DNA from 2 places in the Chitinophaga sp. CCNWYY40 genome. Region 1 is predicted to be linked to the other one. Evidence: riboswitches for the same ligand, from Rfam matches in the RefSeq annotation. Region 1 holds a riboswitch; the other holds the start of a gene.

What was found. A riboswitch is a leader RNA that binds a small molecule or an ion and turns the genes downstream of it on or off. The one in region 1 is predicted to bind cobalamin.
Region 2: another riboswitch for cobalamin. It lies ahead of V7S65_RS00860 (TonB-dependent receptor); the one in region 1 lies ahead of V7S65_RS00080 (DUF5074 domain-containing protein).

Annotation. Positions count from the first base shown of each region.
Region 1 is NZ_JBBHLF010000001.1:19,943-25,453, reverse strand. Features, by position in the region: gene V7S65_RS00090 (gamma-glutamyl-gamma-aminobutyrate hydrolase family protein) at 1-707, shown strand, start outside; gene V7S65_RS00085 (aldehyde dehydrogenase family protein) at 704-2,068, shown strand; cobalamin riboswitch at 2,233-2,444, shown strand; gene V7S65_RS00080 (DUF5074 domain-containing protein) at 2,620-3,750, shown strand; gene V7S65_RS00075 (helix-turn-helix domain-containing protein) at 4,505-5,419, opposite strand; gene V7S65_RS00070 (SDR family NAD(P)-dependent oxidoreductase) at 5,457-5,511, opposite strand, start outside.
Region 2 is NZ_JBBHLF010000001.1:209,708-215,218, reverse strand. Features, by position in the region: gene V7S65_RS00875 (ATP-grasp domain-containing protein) at 43-765, opposite strand; gene V7S65_RS00870 (hypothetical protein) at 942-1,355, shown strand; gene V7S65_RS00865 (nuclear transport factor 2 family protein) at 1,393-1,866, shown strand; cobalamin riboswitch at 2,220-2,426, shown strand; gene V7S65_RS00860 (TonB-dependent receptor) at 2,548-4,566, shown strand; gene V7S65_RS00855 (DUF5074 domain-containing protein) at 4,572-5,511, shown strand, end outside.

The DNA.
Region 1 (5,511 bases):
AGATAGGGATCAGCTATACGGAAGCCAGTTTTGCCAATTATGAAAACTGGTTTACACCCGAAGACCTCGGTGATGACCTCGAAGTGGTGATCCTTTCCTTTCTGCGTAATAACGTGGAAGATATTTATACCTGCGATGGCCTGGTGCTCACCGGTGGCGTAGATGTAATTCCTTCGCTGTATGGCGGCGCTGAAAACTATCCGCATCAGCCGCATGAATTTTTGCCCGAAAGGGATGCCTTTGAAAAACGCATCTATGAGTATTCCCAACAGCAACAGCTGCCTGTATTGGGCATCTGCCGCGGACTACAATACATCAATATCCTCGAAGGCGGAAAAGTATATGAAGACATCGGCGAAGCCGCCAACAAAATTCATAAAAAAGATACCAGCGATAAAATACATGGAGTAAACATCCGGAAAGATTCATTGCTGTACGCCGTTACCGGCCAGGAAAAAGGACAGGTGAACAGTGCGCATCACCAGGGCATCCATCCGGCTAAGCTGGGGAAAAATATTATGGTGAGCGCCACTTCCGATACCAGCGATGAAATGATTGAGGGTATTGAATTCAAAGATAAAACCGGTAAAGGATTTATGCTTTGCGTGCAATGGCATCCGGAAAGAATGCCGGAGAAGGAAAGCAACCCGCTCTCCCAACAAATCAAAACACAATTTCTTCAAGCAGTTAGAAACCATACGAAATGAGAATCTTTAATCCTGCCACCGCACAAACCCTCGCCGTTCTCAGAGAAGATTCACTGGCAAGAGTAGTTGAGAAAACCGCATTACTCCGGCTGGCATTCGCCCACTGGTCGGCCAAACCACTGGCAGAGCGTATCAAAGTGATTGCCCGGTTCAACCAGCAGCTGGAAAAGAGAGTAGAGAAACTGGCGGGCATACTTACTTCCGAATCAGGAAAACCATTGCAGCAATCGCGCAATGAAATCAACGGCGCTGTAGCCCGGATCAACTGGATGCTGGACAATGCAGAGAAGTACCTGTCGGACGAATGGGTAACCAATACGGATACACTAAAGGAAAAAATCTCTTACGAACCACTGGGGGTTATCTGCAATATCTCTGCCTGGAACTATCCCTACCTGGTAGGCGTAAATGTTTTTATTCCCGCGCTGCTGGCCGGTAACACCGTATTGTACAAACCCTCGGAATACGCTACCCTCACGGGTATGGAAATAGAGAAACTTTTCTATTACGCCGGCCTTGAACAAAATGCTTTCAAAATAGCCATTGGTGGAAAAGCCACCGGCGAAAACCTGATGGACCTGCGCGTGGATGGTTACTTCTTTACCGGCTCCTATAAAACCGGTAAATACATCTATGAAAAAGTAGCGTCCAGGATGTTGCCCTGTCAACTTGAACTTGGCGGCAAAGATCCGCTTTATGTAACAGACGATATCGAAGATATTGCAGCAGTGGCCGCAGCTACCGCCGATGGCGCCTTTTATAACAACGGCCAGAGCTGCTGCGCTGTAGAACGCATCTACGTACACGAAAAAGTATACGACGAATATGTAGCCGAATTTGTAAAGGCAGTTAAATCCTGGAAACTGGGATTGCCCACAGATGACGGCGTATACTTTGGCGCCATCACCAGGAAAGAACAACTAAAAGTACTCGAAAACCAGGTGCTGGAAGCGCGTGCAAAAGGCGCCACCCTGAAACTTGGCGGCCATATCATTGTGCATGAAGGCAACTTCTTTGAGCCCACCATCCTCACAGATGTGGATCACAACATGAAAATTATGCAGGAAGAAAGCTTTGGTCCGGTGATAGGCATCATGAAAGTAAGCAGTGACAAAGAAGCCATCGAACTGATGAACGATACGGAGTACGGGCTCACTGCTTCGGTATACTCTTCCAACGGGGAACGTGCGCAGGAAATTCTTTCACAGGTAAATGCAGGCACCGGCTACTGGAATTGCTGCGACCGGGTTACAGCAGGACTACCGTGGGCAGGCAGAAAGCATTCAGGTTTTGGCGCAACGTTATCGCACCAGGGATTGAGGGCGTTTACGAAAACAAAGGCGTGGCAGATGAAAGGATAAGTTTTATATACGTGCTTTTTACGAAAGCGTGATGCAATGTTGAATTGTATCACGCTTTTTTTATTGGGGCCACAAAGGGGCCAACATACGGGCCATAAAGGAGCCATCCATCCATTGCCCACACCCTCCTCCACTTCATTTTGGCATTTATACCTAATTACCGTAGGTTTGCCTCCGCATTTGGTTCCGCCCCGCGGCGGATTAAAAGGGAATCCGGTGTAAAACCGGAGCTATCCCCGTAGCTGTAATCCTGCATTTATCGTCAGATAAATTGTTTTTCCGGATGAACTCCATACCACTGTCTGCCTGTCCGGCAGATGGGAAGGTCCCGGAAAAGCAGGTAAGCCAGAAGACCTGCCTTTTGTAATTGATCATTCAACGCTTTCGGGTGAAATGCCATGAATGTAGGCCTGCCAGCCATTTATGCGCTGTTATTCTTTTTCGTTTAGCCTTAGGCGTGATGCCGGGAGGATAACCGGTATTATGATCATTTTTCCAGGGTTCTTACCCCGGAGAAAAGTGCGTCGTATTTTCTTAACAAAACAATAAATATGAAAAAACAGTTATTATCCTTTCTGTCTGCAGCATTAATGCTGTTTGTTGCTTCCTGTCAAAAAGATGATGCCTTACAACCCCTCGAACGCCAACGTACCAACGAAGCGGGTACCGGCGGCGTTACGGCATCATTAATCGCCGGTAAATACGGCAATGGATTCTTTATCGCTAACGAAGGATGGTTTGGTCATGGTACCGGCGATCTGCATTTCTATTCCTACAGCGGCGATAGTCTTGTTTCCAATATTTACCATGCAGAAAACCCCACAGGCGCATTGGGTGGCCCTTCCAATACCCTGCAGTATGCCACTGTATTCAACGGCAAAATGTATATCGTTGTAAAAGCCGGCGGCCCACTGGTAGTAACAGATGCAGGCAGCCTGGTTGAAACCGGCCGTATCACTACCCTGCCAGGTAATGATGGTCATGCCTTTATTGGTGTGGATGCCACCCGCGGACTGCTGAGTGCAAGCGATGGCGTATATCCCATTACGTTACCTTCCCTTGCAGTAGGCGCTAAAGTAACTGGTGTAGCCGGTTACACCGGTGATATGTTAAAAGCCGGCAGCTATATTTTCGTGTTGTCCCAAACAGATGGTATCGTTGCTTTAAACAGCACCACGTACGCTGTAGTAAAAAAATTCGGCGCGGCTAACCTGGCCTTCGCTGCCGGTAAAGATGGCGGCGTATATGCTACCAACTCCGATTCCCTGATCCGCATAGACCCCGCTACACTGGTGCGCACTGCCGTGAAACTGCCTTTCACTGTACCGTCTCCGTGGGGAGCGTGGCGCCACGCGGCTATCACTGCCTCTACGACGGAGAATGCTGTTTACATTGTGCGTAACAACGGTTTTGCCGGTGGTACCCAATTGTACCGCTATATCATTGGCAACACCGCATCGCTTGCATCTCCTTTTATCACACTGCCTTCCGGCCAATATTTCTATGGCGCCGGTGCTGCGTATAACAAGGATAAAAATGAACTGGTAATGACTACATTGAATGGCTCTTTCACCGGAGATGTGAACAGGGTACTGATGTATGACGCTACTACCGCTACACTGAAAAAAACACTCACTTACAACGGATGGTATTTCCCGGCCATGCCTGTGTTTCATGAGTAGAGGATGAAATAAAGAGAGGGTGCCTCAAAATTTTTACGGGACAGAACATCTATGTGGGGCTTAGATGTCCACTTTAAAAGCAGGATGGTGAGACACCTTCTCTTTTTCGCTTCCCAATTATTCATCCATTAATTCCCTTTCTATCTAGAAGTCTAATTTACCGCCATACTCAAATCGAAATCTTCCTGCCTTAACCCTTCCGATGTAATTTTAGACTTGAACCTGGCAGCCCTGCTATTACATACATTTTAAATTCCGAATTGTGTTTTTATATTGTTCATAAAAGTTTCATCCTTTTTGTCTTTTCGACAAAAGCATTCTAGCGTCTTGTCCAATAACGTACCTCAGTTGATTTTTGCCGTCAGTTGAGGTTTCAAAAATAAACTGTGCAACTGCATCAGCAGATAGGGCGCTTTGGGTGATAAAGCGTTCCTAAAGGAAATGCCATTCTACCCTCGCCGATTAAATATTGATGATAAGTCCTTCTTGTTTTTGCGGAATTCTCATGGTTGCAATTACATTCCAACCTTTGGAGCAAATAATATCGCTGTTGCTCCGCCAAGTCCTGTAGATGATCCTGTGATAAAATAGTTTCTTCATAAAATGATTTAATTAATAAAGGTAAGTGTAGGCTTTCCGAAACTCCTTCTGGTTATCTAACCAGAAGTTAATCTTTAAATCCAATGGCTGTAACGCTATGCGATTTAAGCTATTTGGCACTTAAATAAACCAATACAAAATGTGATACTCACATTCAGTTAAATGACTGACGGAATTCAAGCGGTGTAATGTTCGTTTGTTTCTTAAAAAGCTTACTAAAAGACTGCGGATATTCAAAACCCAATTCATAAGCAATTTCACTGACCGTCATATTGGTAGAGGTTAGGATATGTTTGGCTTTTTCAATTAGTTTATCATGGATATGCTGTTGTGTGCTTTGACCCGTAAGGCTTCTAAGCATATCACTTAGATAATTAGCAGACATATTCAGTTCGGTGGAAAAATACTGGACAGAAGGTATTCCTTTTAAGGAAAGATTATTTCCCTCAAAATAATCATTCATTAACTTTTCAAAGTTGATAAGCAATTCACTGTTTGCTGTTTTCCTTGTTATAAACTGCCGATTGTAGAACCGGTTACAATAATTCAGCAGCAACTCAATTTGTGAGATAAGTATATCTTGACTATAAACGTCTATCCTCGAACTATATTCTTTTCGGATAGTGTCCATTACTTCTTCAACAATTGTTGCTTCCTTGTCGGAGAGGTGAAGAGCTTCATGTACAGCATAAGAAAAAAAGCCAAACTGAGTAATCTTTGCGGCCAAAGAATAAGCCCTTATAAAATCCGGGTGTATCAGCATTGTCCAACCTTGTAAGTTCACGTTGTCTGCGAGTTCAGAAACAATGACTTGATTGGGTCCGTGGAAAACCATTGCACCTTCCTGAAAATCATAGTAATGCTGTCCATACCTCATCGTACCAGTATAATTTATTTTCCTGCTGATGGTATAGAAATCATAGGTTTTGCTTCTTAACTTCTCCTCAGAGTAATTCTTAATATTTTCATGGTTAATCAAACTAATTAAAGGGTGCTGTGGCTTTTCCACACCTAATAAGTCATGATATTCTGATATTGATTTGATATGGTAAGGCCTCTCTGTTTTCATATTGATTGGGTATTTGCAGAATACAATATTATTCCAGTTAATTTATTTCTAAATCTGTAGATAATGATATCTTTTTAAAGACCTCAAACTCT
Region 2 (5,511 bases), 190 kb from region 1:
TTCAGGCCGCGTAAATCTTAGGGTTTATGCGGCTTTATTGTTTTAAGAATTCTTATTCACTGTTGCTTCTATAATACAATCAATTACCTTTCCCGCGTTACAATTATTAAGCCCTGCGCCCCAGCAGGCATTAAACTCGAGAACAAACCAACCTATTGATTCATTAAAAGCTATGTCAACAACAACGACATTCGGTAGCAGGGTCTTGTGACTATTCATAAAATCTCTCAAAAAAGCTCTTCCTTCTGTTAGGTCAGCAGCACCTTCATATAAGGCAATGTCTTTAATCACACCATCCATAATGAAGGCCCGCGCTTCCGCCTGAATTTCATCTACAACTGATGACACTAAAATCTCTTCATTGTCTGGCAAACCTGTTGTTATCTGTCTGAAATCAGATATGGTCTGAAAAATGCCGGCAGTAAATATTTTCGGGACAACGGGTTTAATAAAAACGGGAAAGTCATTTTCTACAACTTGTCCTACTTGTTTTAACTCAATATGCCGCCTGATCCATTTGTTTTCCAACCGGGCTATTAATGTATCATCCGGAGAAAGAAGGTCTACATCATAAATCTGTGCAAGTACCAACGCAAATGTCTGGTTTCCATAAATTGCGATCGGTTGTTTTGCCAAAACTTCATCCTTCACCCAATATTTCCCCAATCGCCTTATAGTTCCACCGCTATCTGTCCAGGTTGCAAAAATCTGTTCAAATTCATTATCCGTCTTTTCTGGTATCAGCAGTATAGGGAAAATCTTCATGCAGAAATAATTTAAGAAGTTCTGCTAAAAATAAGACAAAATTGTTATCCATATATAATTAGTAACGTTGTACAAATTGGCTCATGATAACATTAGAGCAATGTCTTCCTGTTTGTTACGGGGAATAATTTTTGTAGAAAAAAATATAAACCCAATCTCTCAAAAAACTATCCGTTATGACATCATTCACAGACTTCTTTACTGCTTATGGCCGTGCCTCCTTAGCTAACGACGCCGGTATCATCGCCAACTGCTATGCAGAAAACTTTATGGCCGCAGGGCCATCAGGAAGCATGACTTTCAAGAACGATGAAAAGTTCACGCAATGGCTGGAAGAGATGTTTAAATTTAACCGGAAGATTGGCATGCAGGAAATGAAAGTCATTAAAGTGGAAACATCGCCGATGGGGGAATATTATATCAGGGCGTTGGTGAGGTGGGGAGCTGTTTACTCAAAAAATCCAAGTGAGATCATTGAATTTGAGATTACTTACATTTTATATCACGTTAATGATGCACTCAAAATAATCATGTACGTTAGTCATGAAAACGAGGAAAATGTTTTAAAAGAAAAAGGAATCATCCCTTAGCGCGCCGGGAACAATTCAGTATATTGTAAGAAAAAAAATGCGCCCTGTTATATTCAGCCTCCTACTAACCATCATCAGCACCTCACTCTATGCCCAATCGCAGGAAGAAGCAGTGAAAGCCACTATTAACCAGTTGTTCACGGCCATGAATAATTCAGACAGCGTTGCAGTAGCCGCCTGTTTCGCACCGGGAGCAGTATTGCAGTCGGTAGCGGAAACCAAAGCAGGTAAGGATACCATCCGTACTACTACTATCCATGAATTTGCGTCGTTTATAGGCAAGTTGCCGCTCAATGCGGCCGACGAGCGTATCGTGTTTGGCAGCATCCTGATAGATGGCCGGCTGGCTTCCGTATGGACGCCCTACCGCTTCTTTTTCAAAGGACAGTTCTCCCACTGCGGGGTGGACTCCTTTCAAATGGTGAAGCTCCCCGATGGATGGAAGATCCAGTATCTCATTGATACCAGGCGCAAAGATAATTGCGAGGAAGCAGCTGCCGCTGGGAGATGATATTACTCCCTCCATACTTCCCGCATACTTCTCAGATACTTCTCGGATACTTAGGAGTCGTCTATGCATCGTATTCCCCATACAGTCCCCATACAGTCCCCATACAGTCCCCATACACTCACCATACACTCATGATACACTCTCCATACACTCCCCATACACTATCAATAAAAAGGGCCTGGCATAATCCGGCAAAAAGCGGCAAAAACGGCGGATTTGTTTCCCCACCAACCCAACATGGCATAATTTCGAAGAACTGGTGAATGCAGGTTTCCACATGATCAGTTCAGATACCGGCAAGCTGCCTGCCGTCCGGATATCTGTCCCATGTTTTGAATCGATCAAATAATAACCTACTTTTGCCCCGCTATGGTTCAGGTATGTCCACTCCGGATATGCCTGATTAAAAGGGAACTCGGGTGAAAATCCCGGACAGTCCCGCTGCTGTAAGTCTCATATAATGCTCAGGCATCGCCAATCAGACCACTGTTGAACGTTCAATGGGAAGGTCGCCTGAAGCAGAGATAAGTCAGAATACCTGCCATACGACTGATTTTTTAAGCTTTCGTGGAATGAAGCTTGGGAATAAATTCAATCTGCGGGTATCCCCCGTATCTTGTCTCTTTCCTGATTATTTTTCTTATTGCGAAAGCTGTTGATGGAACATTAACAAGCTTGGGAATGATGCGTTTCAAAACACCGGCGAAAGCCGCCGGGATGTTGCTGTTATTGCTCTGCGGAGTAGTTGCTGCCTTTGCACAACAGGCCGACAGTGTAACATCCAAAGACCTCCGGGAGGTTTCCGTTACAGCGCCGCGCACGGCCAGGGAAGTAAGCCCCGGGCAGAAAATGCAGGCGAAAGAACTGGAGCGGCTGGGCAGTCACTCCGTGGCAGATGCAATCCGCTTTTTCGCCGGGTTGCAGGTAAAGGACTATGGCGGTATCGGCGGACTCAAAACCGTTGATATCCGCAGCATGGGCACTAACCAGGTAGGCGTATTTTATGATGGCATCCAACTGGGTAACGCCCAGAATGGCCAGGTAGACCTAGGCCGGTTTTCGCTGGATAATATGGAAGAAATTGCCCTGTACAACGGGCAGAAAAGTAACATATTCCAGCCGGCGAAAGACTTTGGATCAGCCGGCGCCATCTATCTCACTTCTCTCAAACCCAAATTTGCACCCGGAGAAAAAACACATCTCAGAGGCACTATAAAAACCGGTTCTTTTGGCCTGTTCAACCCCTCCCTGCTGTGGCAGCAAAAGATCAGCAGCAAAGTTTCTGCCTCCTTCAGCACCGAATGGATCAATGCAACCGGCAGGTATAAATTTTCTTACCAGAAACGCGATGAAAACGGGCACCTGGTATATGATACCAGCGCTTACCGGAAGAACGGCGATATCAATGCCGTGCGCGTGGAAGGTGGATTCAATGGCCTGCTGAATGGCGGCGAATGGAGCACCAAAGTGTATTACTACCAGTCGGAACGCGGGCTGCCAGGATTCATCGTCAACGGCGTATTCGGGCATGTGGACCGCCAATGGGATCAGAACATCTTTGTGCAATCCAGCTTCCGGAAAGATATCACCAAACGTTACAGCATCCTGCTGAACGGAAAATACGCTTACGACTATACGCGCTTCCTGGCGCCTGATACCGCCCGGCTTTATATCGATAACCACTACCGCCAATATGAAATGTATTTCTCAATGGCGCACCAGTATGCCCTTACCAACTGGTGGACCATTGCGGCTTCCGGCGACTTCCAATGGAACCGCCTGGATGCCGATCTTACCAACTTCAGCTACCCTACCCGTTATACAACGCTGACTGCCGCCGCCACAAATATCAGCTTCAACCGCTTCAGCGCACAGGCCAGCCTGCTGGGTACCTTCGTAAATGAAACGGTAAAGAAAAATGCATCGGCGCCATACCAGCAGAAATTTACACCGGCAGTATTTGTTTCGTGGCAACCCACGCACTCACCGGATTTCCGGCTGCGCGGGTTTTACAAACAGATCTTCCGCATGCCTACTTTTAACGACCTGTATTATACCGAGATCGGCAACCGCTTCCTGAAGCCGGAATTCGCCACACAATACGATGTGGGATTCACCTGGAATAAAACCTTTGCCAACAGCTGGATCACACAGGCAGGTATTGAAACAGACGCTTATTACAACGAAGTAAATGATAAGATAGTAGCCGTTCCCGGCGCCAGCATGCTCAGCTGGCAAATGGAGAACCTGGGATTTGTAAAAATAAAAGGCGTGGATGTAAAAGCAAAAGCGCTGTGGCTTATAAAAAAACAGGTGCAGTTCAGTACACGCCTCACTTACACCTACCAACGCGCACAGGATTTCACTGATCCGTCCGACAGCTTCTACGGCGATCAGATCGTTTATATTCCCCGTCACAGCGGCTCGCTCATACTCGGCGCCGACTATAAACAATGGGAAGCCAACTACAGCTTCATCTATACCGGGGAAAGATACAACAGCAAAGAAAATAAGTTAAAGAACTACGTGGAACCCTGGTATACCAGCGATCTTTCACTGGGTAAACAATTCAATTATAAACATACCCGGTTCCATGTAACGGCACAGGTAAACAACCTCGCCAACCAGTTCTATGAAGTGGTGATCAGCTACCCCATGCCGGGAAGGAATTACCGCTTCATCTTAACCGTGAATATTTAATAAACATGATGAAACAATTAAGGAATGCAGTATGGGTGGCCGCCCTGGCAGCACTGGCCATCACCGGATGCCGGAAGGGAGAAAGGATTGTTCCGCCCGAAGTAACACCGGTAGATACAGCCACACCCGGATCTCTGCTCAATGGATTCTATCTCCTGAATGAAGGCAATATGGGCAGTAATAAAGCTTCCCTGGATTATTACGATTATACTACAGGCGTCTACAAAAGTAATATCTATGCTACTGCCAATCCCACTGCGGTAAAGGAACTGGGCGATGTAGGCAATGACATAGAAGCATACGGTACAAAGTTGTATGCGGTGATCAACATTTCCAATAAGGTAGAAGTAATGGACGCAGCCAGCACCAAACGGATCAAACAAATCGACATCCTCAACTGCCGCTATATAACTTTCGCCAACGGCAAAGCATATGTTAGTTCCTATGCCGGCCCGGTAGTGGTAGAGCCCAATGCGCCCATCGGTTTTGTGGCAGAAATAGATACGGCTACACTGGAAATTACCCGCAAGGTAATTGTGGGCTATCAACCGGAAGAAATGGCTGTAGTAGGCAACAAGCTGTACGTAGCCAACTCCGGCGGTTACCGCGCACCTGATTACGACCGCACCGTGTCGGTAATAGACCTGAATACTTTTAAAGAGATAAAAAAGATTGATGTGGCTATTAACCTCGACCGTCTCAAGGCCGACAACGATGGCGATATCTATGTGACTTCCCGCGGCGATTATTACAATACACCATCCCGCCTTTTTGTGATAGACACCAAAACAGATGCGGTAAAGAAACAATTTGATATCCCGGTGAGCAACCTGTGCATTTCCGGCGACACCGCTTATGTATACGGCTCTGTTTTCAGCTATAACACCGGTCAATGGACCATCACCTATAACATGGTAAACGTAAAAACAGAAACGGTGTTAAACA